DNA from 3 places in the Williamsia sp. z71 genome. Region 1 is predicted to be linked to each of the others. Evidence: riboswitches for the same ligand, from Rfam matches in the RefSeq annotation. Region 1 holds a riboswitch; each other region holds the start of a gene.
The links. Region 1 has a riboswitch for S-adenosylmethionine ahead of AC51GR_RS01495 (hypothetical protein). Riboswitches for the same ligand answer to the same signal wherever they lie in the genome.

Region 1 (4,583 bases):
CTTCGCCGAGGCCGAGAATCTCATCAAGACGTCTGCCGCCGAATATCAACCGGCGACCTTCGGGCACAAGGGTCAGGTCTATGACGGCTGGGAAACCCGGCGCCGGCGCGAAGCGGGTGTGGACCAGGCCATCGTGCGACTCGGTGTCCCCGGCATCATCTACGGCGTCGTGGTCGACACATCCTGGTTCGTCGGCAACTACCCCCCCTGCATTTCAGTGGAAGCTGCTGCGGTCGAAGGCATTCCGACCATTTCGGAGCTGCTCGAGAACACCAAGTGGCAGACGATCGTCGATCGCGTCGAGGTCAACGGCGATACACAGAATCCGTTCCGGGTGGACTCCAAGGAGCGGTTCACCCATGTGCGGCTCACAATCCATCCGGACGGTGGCGTGGCCCGATTCCGGGTGCACGGCCGTGGCGTCCCCGACCCGAAGTTCTTGTCCTACGGACACTTCGACCTCGCCGCCCTCGAGAACGGCGGCATGATCACCGCCTGCTCCAACATGTTCTACGGTTCCCCGAACAACCTCCTGATGCCCGGCCGGGCCCGCACGATGGGAGAAGGCTGGGAGACCTCACGGCGGCGCGACGACGGAAACGACTGGGTCCAGGTCAAATTGGCCGGTGAGTCGACGATCGGCCTGGCCGAACTCGACACCAGCTACTTCTTGGGAAATGCACCGGGCTCGGCGATGATTCGTGGCCGCGACGGCGAAAACGGTGAGTGGTTCGAGGTTCTGGGCCGATCCGCCCTGCAACCCGACACCCGACACCGGTTCCTGATCGAGGCAGACCGGCCGATGACCGAGGCCCGCCTCGACATCTTCCCGGACGGCGGCATGGCACGACTGCGGTTGTACGGCTCGCTGACCGAAGACGCTCGCGCACGGATCATCGATCGCTGGGAAAACGGCGAGAGCTGATCGGCGGATCGGTCCGCATCACGCCTGCGATCAGGCGTGGTGTGGGGCGTCAGGCCGCGGTGGCCCGTTCGAGCAGTCCGGGCAGCACGCGGTCGGCGATGAGCTGGGCCGAACCGGGCCGATCACCCGTCCGCCCCAGGTCGAGAGGCCGCAGGATGACCGCATCGGCGACCTCGGCGGTATAGATGTCGACGATCAGCGTCAGCAATCCGTTGGCGGTGCCGACATAGCGGACGGTGTCGCCGAACCTCGACTCCCCCAGCCGCAGAAGCTCTGCCCGCGCGGTGGCCGCGTCCTCGGCGATCACCACGTCGATCTCCAACGCCACCACCAGGTCCGCGGGATCCTCGCCCAGTTCCTGCCAGCCGGCACGCAGTGCGGCTCGCTCCTTGATGCCGCCCCGCAATTCCGGCTGGCGGATCCGGCGGACCGCCGAACCCCGGGCCTCGGACGGGCCAGGCCTGCTCCAGGCGAGCTGGTGGTTGTCGCCCTCGATGGCGACCAGCAGTTCGGGGCGGGTGCGTACGGTGGTGACGCGATCTGCTTCGGTCATGATTTCTCCTGCTCAAGAGTGCTGTCCACGAGTGAGTTCAGTTGCCGGGCAAGCTCATCGACGCCGGTGTGGGCGTCCCATCGGATGACGGCGGGCTCAGGGTGTCCGGCCACGGCCAGTGAGGCGATTCCCACGCGGTCACCGGCATCGGGCCACAGCTGCAGTCGGCGGATCCCGGGATGCCGGGCGGCTTCGGCGTCAAGCCACTCGGACAGTGCCTGCTCGTGGAGACCGGCGCTCTCGTAACCGAGGTCGGCCAGCGCCCGGGCCGGGGACCGGTCAGTGCCGACGTTGCCGTCGACGGTGTGGATATCGGCGTCGGCACAGTCGGCGAGCCAGTCGCCGCGGCCCACAACCACCGCCGGACCGGCGACGGACCGGCCGGACAACACGAGGTAGTCGATCCCGTGGCTGGTCAGGTTCACCGCCCGCCGGGACACGAGCTCACTGCCATCGACCAGCAGTCGCGCGCCGCGTCGGTGTGCGATCGCCGCCAGCGCGGGCAGCGGCACCACTTCGCCGGTGGCCTCGGCGACGGCCGGAACGATCAGGAGTGCGGCGCTACGGCGTTCGAGCTCGCTGTCCACCGCGGCCAGGGTGGTCACCAGATCGACCTGCGCCGGCACCACCCGGTGGTCACCATCGGGGTGGGGTTCGTGAGGGCGGCGGTCAGATCAAGTGTGACGACGCCACCGGGCGCGACACCGGCGACCAGCGCAACGGCCTCGGCGAGTTCGGAGGCGAACAGGACCCGATCGGTCGGGCGGGCCTTCACAAACCGGGCGATCTCGTCCTTCAAATCGTTCGTGGAGGAGTTCGTCACCCACAGTCCCTTCAGATCCGGACTCGGCCGGAGTCCGCGCTTGCCGCCGTCCGAACAGACAGCGGCCAGGTTGTCACCCGGAGCACCCCGCCGCGAATGGAGGGTTGCCGGCCAGCAAGCCGGGGCTTGTCGCTGACACTCGTCACCGATGACCACATTGCAGCGCCGTTGATTTCCCTGTCAAATATCGAACCTCTTTAACCCGGCGTGAATGTTATTCCGCGCTGGCCGCGGCCTTTTGTGACCTGCGCCGATGCTGCCACCAGCGAGCGGCGAAATAGAGAAGCATGAGCGCCCCGGCACCGAAAGCCAGGTAGAACATCACCGTCGCCCCGACGGTTTCACCGACCGCGTAGCCGATGATGCACACCACGGTCACCCAGACGACACCACCGGCGACGTTTGCCAGCACATACTGACGCGTCGGCATCTTGCTCATCCCCGCCACAAACGGGGTCACGGTGCGCACGTAGCCGATCCAGCGGGCTCCGATCACCGTGGCCACCCCACCATGGCGGATGAGTTCCTCGGCCTTCTGCCAGCGTTCTCGTCCGACCCATCCGCCGAAGCGGGTTTCGGTGATGCGGCCACCGGATCTGCGGCCGATGGAATAGCCGGTCCAATCGCCGAGCACCGCGGCAACGCACGCACCGACGATCAGCCAGACGATGTTGGTCTCGCCGAGGGCGGCCGCGACCCCACCGGCGAGCAGGACCGTCTCACCGGGCAGGACCAGACCGAGCAGGGCCGCCGCTTCTCCGTAGATGACGACGAACACCACGAGATACACCGCCCACGGCGGCGTCGACTGGATGATCGAGATGACCCAGTCGGCCAGCGAGTGAAAAATGCCCACCCTCCGATCCCCGGTGACGGCCGCAGGCGGCGTCGCCCAATTCTGCGTTACAGAGCCTGGTCGAGATCCTTCAGCAGATCGTCCACACCCTCAAGACCGACCGACAGCCGAACCAGCGAATCGGACAACCCGATCGCAGCCCGACCCTCGGGTCCCATCGCGCGGTGGGTGGTGGTCGCCGGATGCGTGATCAACGACTTCGAGTCCCCGAGGTTGTTCGAGATGTCCACGATCTGCAGACCGTCGAGCAATTCGAACGCCCGCGCCTTCCCGGATACCGAACCGGTGTCGGCCAGTTCGAAGGTCACCACGGTGCCACCGCCCGACATCTGCTTCTTCGCCAGATCATGCTGCGGATGTGATTGCAGGAACGGATATCGCACCCGCGCAACCCGCGAATCGGCTTCGAGGAACTCGGCGATGCGCAGCGCCGCGGCGGTCGAGTGATCCACCCGCAGCCGCATCGTCTCGAGTCCCTTGAGCAACGTCCAGGCGTTGAACGGGCTCAGCGCCGGACCGGTGTGCCGCATCAGGGTCTGCACCGGACCGTCGATGTATTCCTTGGACCCGAGTACGGCACCACCCATCACACGGCCCTGACCGTCGATGTGTTTGGTACCCGAATACACGATGACGTCGGCGCCGAGTTCCAGGCCACTCTGCAGGAGCGGGGTCGCAAAAACGTTGTCCAGCACGACCTGTGCACCGGCGGCGTGGGCGAGCTCGCAGACCCGCTCGACGTCGACCAGGGTCTGCATCGGGTTGGACGGGGTCTCGAAGAACACCGCGTCGGTCGGCTCGGAGAGCGCCTGTTCCCACTGCTCGAGGTCTTCGCCGTCGACAAAGACGGTTTCGACGCCCCAGCGGGGCAGGATCTCGTTGCAGACGACAAAGCACGAACCGAACAGGCTGCGTGCGGCGACCAGCCGGTCACCGGCCTTGAGCAGCGCACCGAGTGCCACGAAAACCGCGGCCATGCCGCTGGCGGTGGCGAAACATGCCTCGGCGCCCTCGAGCTGACGGAGTCGCTCCTGGAACATCGCCACTGTCGGGTTGCCGTAACGGGAGTAGACGAAGCGCTCGTCCTCGCCGGTGAAAGCCCGCTCGGCCGCGGCCGCGGACGAGTAGACATAGCCCGAGGTCAGGTACATGGCCTCGGAGGTCTCCTCGAAGCCGGACCGCATGAGGCCTCCGCGCACAGCGAGGGTCTCGGGCGAAAGTCCCTCGGGCAGATTGGCGTTCAACTCGTCCTCCATCGTGCGCAATGCATTGTCTGGTAGCCGGCGGCCGGAATCACGACTGCCGCCACGGGAGGCCGGTTGCCTTCCACCCGACCGCACCGCGATGTCCGTCCTGATCGGTCGCACCCTCGAAACCGTCGAGAATGTTGTACGCCTTGGCCACGCCGTCGGCGGTCGCGGCCTCG
Region 2 (4,583 bases), on a different contig from region 1:
GGTTCACCCCACAGCGCGTAGATGTCAGCCTCCGCGCCACCTACCGCATAGGCGGCCGGCGACGACCCGCCGAAGGAGATGTCGGGCCGTGGCTGCGCCACCGGGAAGACATCGGAGACGAAGTCGTTGAACCGGTAGTGGGTGCCGTTGTGGTCGAACGGTTCGCGGCTGGTCCACACCTTCTTGACGATCTGGATGTACTCACGGGTGCGTTCGTACCGCTGGTCTTTCGTCAGGAAGTCACCTTCCCGCTGCTGTTCGGTGTCGTTGCCGCCGGTGATGAAGTGCACCGTCACCCGTCCCCCGGAGATCTGGTCGAGGGTGGCGAAGGTCTTGGCGGCGAAGGTCGGGTACGAGACATTGGGACGGTGCGCCAGCAGGATCTCGATGCGGTCGAGGTTGCTTGCGATGTACGAGGCGGCCGCCGCGGGTTCGGGAGCACCGGCGCCATAGGCGAACAGGATCCGGTCCCACCCGAAATCCTCGTGTGCACGAGCGAGTTTGAGTGTGTACTCGCGGTCGAACGAACCGGCGGTGGTACGAGGGTGGGTCTCGGTGCCGTCATTCGTGGCTGCGATCCCCAGGAACTCTACTGGCATGGTTGTCCTTTTTCGAAGTGTCAGAGGAAACGTGTGGACGTGCGGCGGCCGACATGTGTCGACGGCGGGATCCGGGTCGGGGCAGTCACGACAGCACCTCCAACGCGGTGGGAGTGGCGATCGGGCGACTCGGGATCTCGCGCCGCAGCACCGGGGCGATCTCGGACTGGAAGAGTTCGAGCGAGTCGCGGTGCTGGGCATTGCTCAGGCCGCCGGCGTCAGCATGCAGATGCATCACCTCATGGCCGAACTTCTCGTGGTACCGCAACACCTTGTCGATCACCTGTTGTGGACTTCCGAGTAGTAGCGAGCTGCGTTCCACAGCGTCTTCGAGGGTCGGAAACACCAGCGGCAGACCGAATGACCCGATTCTCGCCAAGGTGGCATCGAAGATCGGGCGGTAGGTGTTGATCGCATCCTGCGAGTTCTTGGTGGCGTAGTACCCGGCCGATCCGGCACCCACAAGAGCATCCGCCGGGTCGTGCCCGTATGCCGCCCACCGCGCTCGGTAGTGGTCGATCAATGCCGCATAGGGTTCGACCGGGTTGGTGACGTTGGCAGAGAACAGCGGATCCCCGTAAAACGCTGCCAGGTCGACTGATTCGCGGCTGGTGGCACTACCGTGCCAGACGCGGATCTTCTTCTGCAGCGGGCGGGGCAACGCCTCGGCGTCGATCAACGACGGACGGTACTTGCCGGTCCAGGTGACCGTGTCGTCCTCCCACAGTCGCCGGAAGAGTTCGTAACCTTCGCGGTTGCGCTCCCATTGGTCGGCCTCGGTGACTCCGAACAGCTTGGCCTGCGCGGCGCCGTTACCCTTGCCGATCATCAGTTGCAGTCGACCGCCGGAAAGATTGTCGAGGGTCGAGTAGTCCTCGAAGGCGCGGACCGGGTCGAGCAGACTGAGCGTTGTCACCGCGGTGAACAGCGCGATCGTCGAGGTCCGTGCGGCGATGTTACTGAGCACAACCGGTGGCGACGAGGAGATGAACGGCCTCTCGTGCCGTTCGCCCACCCCGAAGCCGTCAAACCCCAATTCCTCTGCGAGGACCGCAGTGTCGATCACTTCTCGAAACCGCTGCGCCGGGGACACGGTCTCGCCGGACAACGGGTGGGGCGTGTGGGTGATCAAACTGATCAACAGAAACTTCACCCGGACTCCTGAACTGATGACATGACACAACCTTCATCGGTCCCGGCAGTAGCACCCGCACCCGCCGAGGCGGGGGGTTGCTGCGACGTCAGCGAGCCGGGTCTCTCAGTCGCTCTTGATGATCCTTGTGCACAGTAGGCCGGTGCCCACCCACCGTGGAACGGTTAGATTCAGTCGGGTTCAAACCCCCCGGTCATCGATGACCCCGGGGTGCTGCAATGTCACACGGAACAAACGCGATCTCGCGCCCTGTCATCAGCAACGATCAGTTGCCGACCGTGCGCACTTGGGGTTCGGCAAGCTGCTTGCACCCGCAACGACTTTTCGCCAACCCCCGCAGCCGACCGAGTCGGCGATCGACCGGGCGCCTATGCCGGCGGCTGCTGCAGGTGCTCACGCACGTCCGCGAATGCCCGGCCCACCACGGCAACATCGCGCGTACTCAGCAGATCGAACACATTTCGCCTGACCGCGGCGACATGTCCGGGGCTCGCCGAGGTCAGCTTCTGCATCCCGGCGTCGGTCAGTTCGGCCAACATGCCCCGTTTGTCGTCTTCGCATTCGACGCGGCAGACCCATCCGGCGTCCACCAGACGACCGATTGCCCTGGTGGCGCCGCTTCGTGTGGTGGTGATCGCATCAGCGAGATCCCGCATGCGCAGTCGGCGCTGCGGCGCCTCGGACAAGACGACGAGCAGTTCGAAGTCGGTGAAGGACAAGCCCGCATCCCGGGCGAGCTGCTGATCGAGCGTCCGCAACAGCAACCGGGTCGCATCCAGGTACGCGCGCCAGGTCCGCTGCTCGTCCTCACTGAGCCACTGTGTTGGTTCCACGGTTCAGAGCATAGCCAAAGTAGTTGACAACGCAATCAGTTGCGATACGCTACCAAAGTAGTTGACAACGCAACCATTTACCTCTGGCCACTCGAAGCGCACACTGGATGAAGACCCCCCGCACGGAAGGACCGGCCATGAGCACCGCCGACACCGAGAACAAGCGCTCGCAGGAATACGCGGGCAGACGTGAGGCGATCCGCGCCAGACACCTGGTACCCGCCGACTCCCGGCCGGCGTCCTCGGCCCGCGGTCTGCACCACACCGCACTGGTCAGCGGCGACGTCGAACGCACCGTCCGGTTCTACCAAGACCTGCTCGAGTTCCCGCTGACCGAACTCATCGAGAACCGCGACTATCCCGGCTCCTCGCACTTCTTTTTCGACATCGGCAACTCAAACCTCCTGGCGTTCTTCGACTTTCCCGGCCTCGACGTCGGGCCGTACCAGGAAGTCCTCGGCGGACTGCACCACGTCGCGATCAGTGTCGAACCGCAGCGCTGGAAACACTTGCGCGACAAGCTGATCGACGCAGGCGTTGAACTCATCGAACACAGCGAGGTGTCGCTGTACTTCCGCGATCCCGATGGCGCCCGCCTCGAACTCATCGCCGATCCGCTCGGCGAGATGTACGGCTCGCACGTTCTCTAGGCACGACCTGTAGGCGATACCGCTCCACCCGAAAGGCCCCACCGATGACCACCGCAACACCTCCCACCCGATTCGACCTCCGCCGCGCCGACAGCCGCTTCAAGACCGATGCGGGCTGGCTCGACTCCAAACATTCCTTCTCCTTCGGCCACCACTACGACCCGGCCAACACCCACCACGGCGTCCTGATGGTCAACAACGACGACATCGTGTTGCCCCGGCAGGGTTTCGATACCCATCCCCATCAGGACATGGAGATCGTCACCTGGGTTCTGCAGGGTTCCCTGGTCCATCAGGATTCGATGGGACACAACGGCGTCATCTACCCCGGCCTGGCACAACGGATGAGCGCCGGCACCGGGATCATGCATTCGGAGAAGAACGACGTCTGGCGCCAGGACAGCGCGGACGAGACCCACGATCCGGTGCACTTCGTCCAGATGTGGGTTGTCCCCGACGAATCCGGGATCACACCGGGATACGAGCAACTCGAGATCGACCATGAATTGTTGTCCGGTGGATTCGTTCCGGTGGCCTCGGGCATGCCCCGGTACGCCGACCACTCCGCGATCCGCATCAAAAATCGTTATGCCACCATGCATGTGGCGCGCATGACCCCCGGGCAGCGTCCACTGACCCTGCCGGACGCTCCCCTGTTGCACGTCTTCGTCCCGCGCGGTGAGGTCGAGATGGAGAGCGTCGGGGAGCTCGGCACCGGCGACGCGGTCCGCGTCCACGGTGATGGCGGACAGCAGCTGACCGCCACCTCCGATGCCGAGGTCATCGTGTGGGAGATGCATGCCGCGATAGCGGCCTGAGGGAGCGGGCACGTGGACTCCGATCCGATGGGTACCTTCGCGGAGCGTTTCGAAGAGCAACGCAGCCGGATGTTGTCGGTGGCGTACCGGATCACCGGCAGCATCAGCGATGCCGAAGATGCCGTCCAGGAATCCTGGTTGCGCCTCGATGCGGCCGATAGCGACTCGATCGATGATCTCGGAGCCTGGCTGACGACCGTGGTCGGACGAATCTGTCTGGACCGTCTCAAATCCGCCGCTGTCGTCCGCGAAAAGCATGTGGGCCAATGGCTTCCGGAGCCGGTCGTGACGCAGGTCGTCCCCTCCCCCGAGTACGACGATCCCCTGCACGCCGTCATCGCGGCAGAGGACAGCCGCTACGCCGCGATGGTGCTGTTCGAAACCCTCACCCCGGCAATGCGCGTTGCGTTCGTCCTCCATGACGGATTCGGCGTGCCCTTCGCCGACATCGCCGAGATCCTCGGGTCCACGACCCCCTCGGCACGCCAACTCGCCTCACGAGCCCGCCGAATCGTCTCCGACCTTCCGGC
Region 3 (4,583 bases), on a different contig from region 1:
TACGGCGTCCGATGCGCCGAAGGATGCGAAATCGGTGGTGGCGCGAAATGCATCCAATGAGTACAGATCTCGGGCATAGCGCCACAGATTCGGGAAGTCGATGAGACGCCTGGTACCGGTCCTGGCCACCGCAGCATCGTGCCGAACCAGCGTCACCCAGAGCCGGACGTCGGCCAGGGTGACGTTGTCGCCGAGGAGGTATCGATCTTCGGCGAGACGGCTGTCGAGTTCTGAATATGCCTGATACACCGTGGCCGCGGCTTCCTCGGCAACCGAACCGGTTCCGGTGGCCACGTGTGCGGCGCTGTTGACCGTGGCTCGCAACCAGACTTCCAACTCGTCGATCTGCGGGCGCAGATCCTCTGGGTAGAGGTCGAACTCACTGGTGATCTGACGGCGATACTGCGACGCGAGATCGGCGTCGAGTGTGTCGAACGTGTTGCTCACCACCTGCTTCGTCTCGCGGTCCCACAGGGTGGGGACCGACACGTGGCCGTCGAAGCCGGGTTCGGTGGCCTCATAGGCATCGCGCAACAGGGTGAAGCCGTTCACCGGGTCGGGGCCGTGGGTCTCGCGGAATGCCCACCCGCGGGCATCGCGCGCACCGTCGACGTAGCTGACACTGATCACATCGGTGAGGCCGGCCAGCTCGATGACCAGCGTGACCCGCTGAGCCCACGGGCAGAACCAACCGGAATAGACGTGATAGCGATCAGCGACGGCCGGGTAGGGCGTGGATCCGTCGCCGCTGATACGTCCGGCGAATCGATACACCGGTCGGGTGTCGTCCGGTTCGCGAGTGATCGTGTACTCACCGTAGGTCTCGGTATCGGCTGGACTGGCGAATCTCGACATGGCTAGACAACCTTTTCTGCGGAGTGGGAGCGGAAGGAGAACAGCTCGGGGGCATCTTTGTCGGCGGTGAGGTCGGCGAGGAGGCGGCCGATGGCGGGCACGAACTTGAAGCCGTGTCCGGAGAATCCGGCGGCGACCGCAACCGGACCGCGGCGGTCGATGACGAAGTCGGAGTCGGGTGTGGTGGCGTACGTGCAGCTGATCGGGGTCAGTGCGTCGGCATCGACGCCGGGCACCCAATGGCGGACGTATTCCTGCAAGGCCTTGAGTTGCCGTGGTTCCGCCGTGAAATCGCGGTGGTCGGGGTCAACGACCGGTCCGGTTCCATGGAACCCGACCTTGACGCCTTCGGCACCCGAGGACAGGCCGTACACACCACCGAATTCGGGTGCGTTCGGTCCGTCCGGGTCGTGCAGGATCCCGAAGCTGGGCCACTCGGCGTCCTGGTCACGCGGTACAAAGTGTGCAGGTTGCTCTTGGGTGACGGTGATCTGTGGCAGCGGCACGATGCCCGACAACAGCTTCGTCGCCCAGGCGCCGGCCGCCACCACCACACGTCGGGCCACGTACTCCTGGTCATCGGTGCGTACGGTGACCGAGTTGTCGTCTGTGACGTCGATCGAGATCACCTGCGATTCGTGTCGAACCTCTGCGCCGAGGGCTGCTGCGCTGCGTTGTAGCGCGCTGACAGCGTTGTCCGCATGTAGTCGGCCGCTGTTGGGGTAATACAACGCGCGGCCGTCGAATCTGATTCCGGGCCAGCGCTGCGAGGCCTCGTCGGGCTCGAGCCACTGATGGACGAGTCCGAGGTGGGCGAGGGTATCGGAGATGGCGGTCAGACGGTGCGTCCATCCTTGGTCGACGCCACCGGTGATGGTGAGCAGCTCTGACCCGGACTCCTGTTCGAGTTCCGCCCACAGCGTTTCGGCCTCGCGGGCCAGCTCTACGTAGGGGCGCTCGGCGTAGGAGGTGCGAAAGATCCGTGACGCTCCGTGGGACGCGCCGTTGCGGTGTCCGGGTGAAAAGCGTTCCAGCAAAACGGTCTCGGTGCCTCGCCGGGCGAGTTGCCAGGCGGCGGCCGAACCCATCGCCCCGCCACCGACGACGACGGTGTCGACCCTTGTCACGCTCATGTGGATCGACCTGCTCCCTCGTGTTCGTGTCGCTGTTCGAGAGCAGGTACCGCGATGAGCCGGGTGTGGTGGTCAGGGGGACTGTCGACGATCTGCTCCTTGTTGGATCGAAGCCTGTCGGACCACACGGACATCAGGTGCTCTCCTGGTAAGTGGGTGCGGTGCTGACCACGCAGCGAGCAGCACGGCGGATGTGAATGATCATCGAACTCCTGGAGATATCCTCGGGCTCAGATGCCTGAACCCCGCGCTTGCCCCATGCCGGTGAAGGCTGGGACCGTGTCTTTGATCCAGGGCACCCCGCCGCGGTGGAGGGTTGCCGACCAGCAAGCTGGAACTTGGCGCTGATACTCGTTGACACAGGGCAGCTGTTGTCCACCAAGTGAATCCGGGCATCGTGGGGGCATGCCCGGGTCGGAGGATTTCAACTGTTGGACAGAACCATACGCACGCTCCTGCCCAAATCCGAAGGATGCGCGGAGTTCCGATCGCCGAGAAGTTAAAGCAAAATGGGTATGGACGACGCCGAAGAAGTCTGTTAGCGTCGTCGTCGGTCACGAGTACCAGCGCACAGCCCCGGCTTGCTGGTCAGCAACCCTCCATCGCGGCGGGGTGCTCCGGGTGAAGACCTGGCCTGTTCGAACCCGAACAGGCAAGCGCGGAACTCCCACGTCCGAGTTCGAACTGCCGCATCGGCAGGGTTCGAACTGGCGGCGCGTGTGGAATCCCTGACACCGGAGGGTGTGAGCAATGAGCACTGCAACACTGGGACGATCCTTGGAAGCCCTTGCAGCGATTGAGGGTTCGGATACCCGAGCGCCACTGAGTGATGGCTCGACCACGCGATACGTCAACTTCGACTACGCGGCGAGTGCGCCGGCTCTGTGCAGCGTCGTCGAGCGGATCACGCAACTCCTGCCGACGTATTCGAGCGTCCACCGCGGGGCCGGTTACGCGTCGCAGGTCACCACCCAGGCATACGAGAGCGCCCGCGCGCAGGTCGCGGAGTTCGTCGGCGCCGGGCAGCAGCACAGCCTGATCTTCACCCGGAACACCACCGATTCCCTGAACCTCCTGGCCGGCTGCGTGCCGGGTAAGGTCGTCGTCCTCGACCTGGAACATCATTCAAATCTGTTGCCGTGGAGGGATGTTCACGTGGTGCGGACCGCGAATACGCTCACTGCGACGATCAGCCGGGTGGAGACCGCCCTCAAGGACACCGGCGCGGTGCTGCTGGCGGTCACCGGCGCGTCCAACGTCACCGGTGAGATCCTGCCGATCGATGAATTGGCTGATCTCGCGCACCGCAATGGTGCCCGAATTGCCGTCGACGGAGCGCAGCTGGTTCCGCATCGCAGGATCGACATCACCGCCGCCGGCATCGACTACCTGGCGTTCTCCGGTCACAAGACCTATGCACCATTCGGCTCGGGAGTGCTTGTCGGACTCCGGGATTGGCTTGACGTCGCCGAACCATACCTGGCCGGTGGTGGTGCCGTTCTGAACGTCACCGAGCAGGACGTGACGTGGGCGCGGTCGCCCGCCCGTCATGAGGGCGGCTCACCCAACGTCCTGGGTGCGGCCGCGCTCGCGGCGGCCTGCGTAGAGATCGCGTCCCTCGGTGATGCCGTGGTTTCCCATGAAACCGCGCTCACGGAACAGTTGCGCAACGGCCTGGCAGAGATCCCGGGCGTGCACCCCCTGAAGATCTTCACCGACAGCACCGACGCCGTTGGCGTTGTCAGCTTTGTCGTCGACGGGCATCGGGCCGCTGAGGTGGCAGCCCATCTGTCGGCAGAACACGGCGTCGGTGTGCGCGATGGACGATTCTGCGCCCACCCGCTCTTCGATCGCCTGGGCCACGGTTCGGGGGCGGTGCGCGCCAGCCTCGGCCTCGGTTCGACCTCCGAGGACGTCGACCTACTGCTCACCGCCCTCCGAACCCTCTAGACCCCGGGGTCGGGGACACTGAGCGCCAAGAGCGCGGTGTCGTCTTCGAGGCCGGCACCGAAAGTGTCGAGCAATGCCCCCAAGTCCTCGATGATCTGGCCTGCCGACGTCGGTGTGTGTGCCGACGCGAACTCGAGCAGCGCACCGTCGTCGTCATACCGCTCGGGACCCGGTCCGGTCCGCGCCTCGGTGAGCCCGTCGGTGTAGAGGACGAGGGTGTCGCCGGCATCGAGATGGATCCGTGTCGAGACGAACCGGGGATCGCGCAGGATGCCGACCAATTGCCCGCCCTCGGTGCTCACGTACTGCGCCTGACCGGCGGCGCTGAGCAGCAGTGCGGGTGGGTGCCCACCACTGGCGAGGTGGACGTCGAAACCGTTGTCGTGGCGGGTGAGCACCCCGAAGATCACTGTGCAGAACCGTGGTTCGTCACCATGGTGATTGGCATGCAACACCGTGTGGAGGTTGTGTAACACCGCAATCGGGTCGTCGTCGTACACCGCCGCGGCGCGCAGCGTGTAGCGGGTCAGCGAGGTCACCGCCGCCGCGGTGGCCCCTTTGCCACACACGTCGCCGAGGAAGAACCCCCACTTGTGCGCCGACAGGGCGAACAGGTCGTAGAAGTCGCCGCCGACATCGTCGATC

Region 2: another riboswitch for S-adenosylmethionine. It lies ahead of AC51GR_RS23285 (LLM class flavin-dependent oxidoreductase); the one in region 1 lies ahead of AC51GR_RS01495 (hypothetical protein).
Region 3: another riboswitch for S-adenosylmethionine. It lies ahead of AC51GR_RS22690 (aminotransferase class V-fold PLP-dependent enzyme); the one in region 1 lies ahead of AC51GR_RS01495 (hypothetical protein).

The regions. Positions count from the first base shown of each region.
Region 1 covers NZ_JCANWX010000001.1:348,417-352,999, reverse strand. Annotated here, with positions in the region: gene alc (allantoicase) at 1-925, shown strand, start outside; gene AC51GR_RS01505 (hypothetical protein) at 975-1,478, opposite strand; gene AC51GR_RS01500 (aminotransferase class V-fold PLP-dependent enzyme) at 1,475-2,107, opposite strand; gene AC51GR_RS01495 (hypothetical protein) at 2,080-2,301, opposite strand; SAM riboswitch class IV at 2,333-2,448, opposite strand; gene AC51GR_RS01490 (DedA family protein) at 2,516-3,157, opposite strand; gene AC51GR_RS01485 (O-succinylhomoserine sulfhydrylase) at 3,205-4,413, opposite strand; gene AC51GR_RS01480 (rhodanese-like domain-containing protein) at 4,451-4,583, opposite strand, start outside.
Region 2 covers NZ_JCANWX010000011.1:95,205-99,787, reverse strand. Annotated here, with positions in the region: gene AC51GR_RS23290 (LLM class flavin-dependent oxidoreductase) at 1-599, opposite strand, end outside; gene AC51GR_RS23285 (LLM class flavin-dependent oxidoreductase) at 685-1,752, opposite strand; SAM riboswitch class I at 1,783-1,877, opposite strand; gene AC51GR_RS23280 (MarR family winged helix-turn-helix transcriptional regulator) at 2,121-2,585, opposite strand; gene AC51GR_RS23275 (VOC family protein) at 2,723-3,235, shown strand; gene AC51GR_RS23270 (pirin family protein) at 3,280-4,053, shown strand; gene sigJ (RNA polymerase sigma factor SigJ) at 4,081-4,583, shown strand, end outside.
Region 3 covers NZ_JCANWX010000010.1:161,311-165,893, forward strand. Annotated here, with positions in the region: gene AC51GR_RS22680 (glutathione S-transferase C-terminal domain-containing protein) at 1-855, opposite strand, end outside; gene solA (N-methyl-L-tryptophan oxidase) at 858-1,988, opposite strand; SAM riboswitch class IV at 2,231-2,348, opposite strand; SAM riboswitch class IV at 2,541-2,653, shown strand; gene AC51GR_RS22690 (aminotransferase class V-fold PLP-dependent enzyme) at 2,739-3,938, shown strand; gene AC51GR_RS22695 (PP2C family protein-serine/threonine phosphatase) at 3,935-4,583, opposite strand, start outside.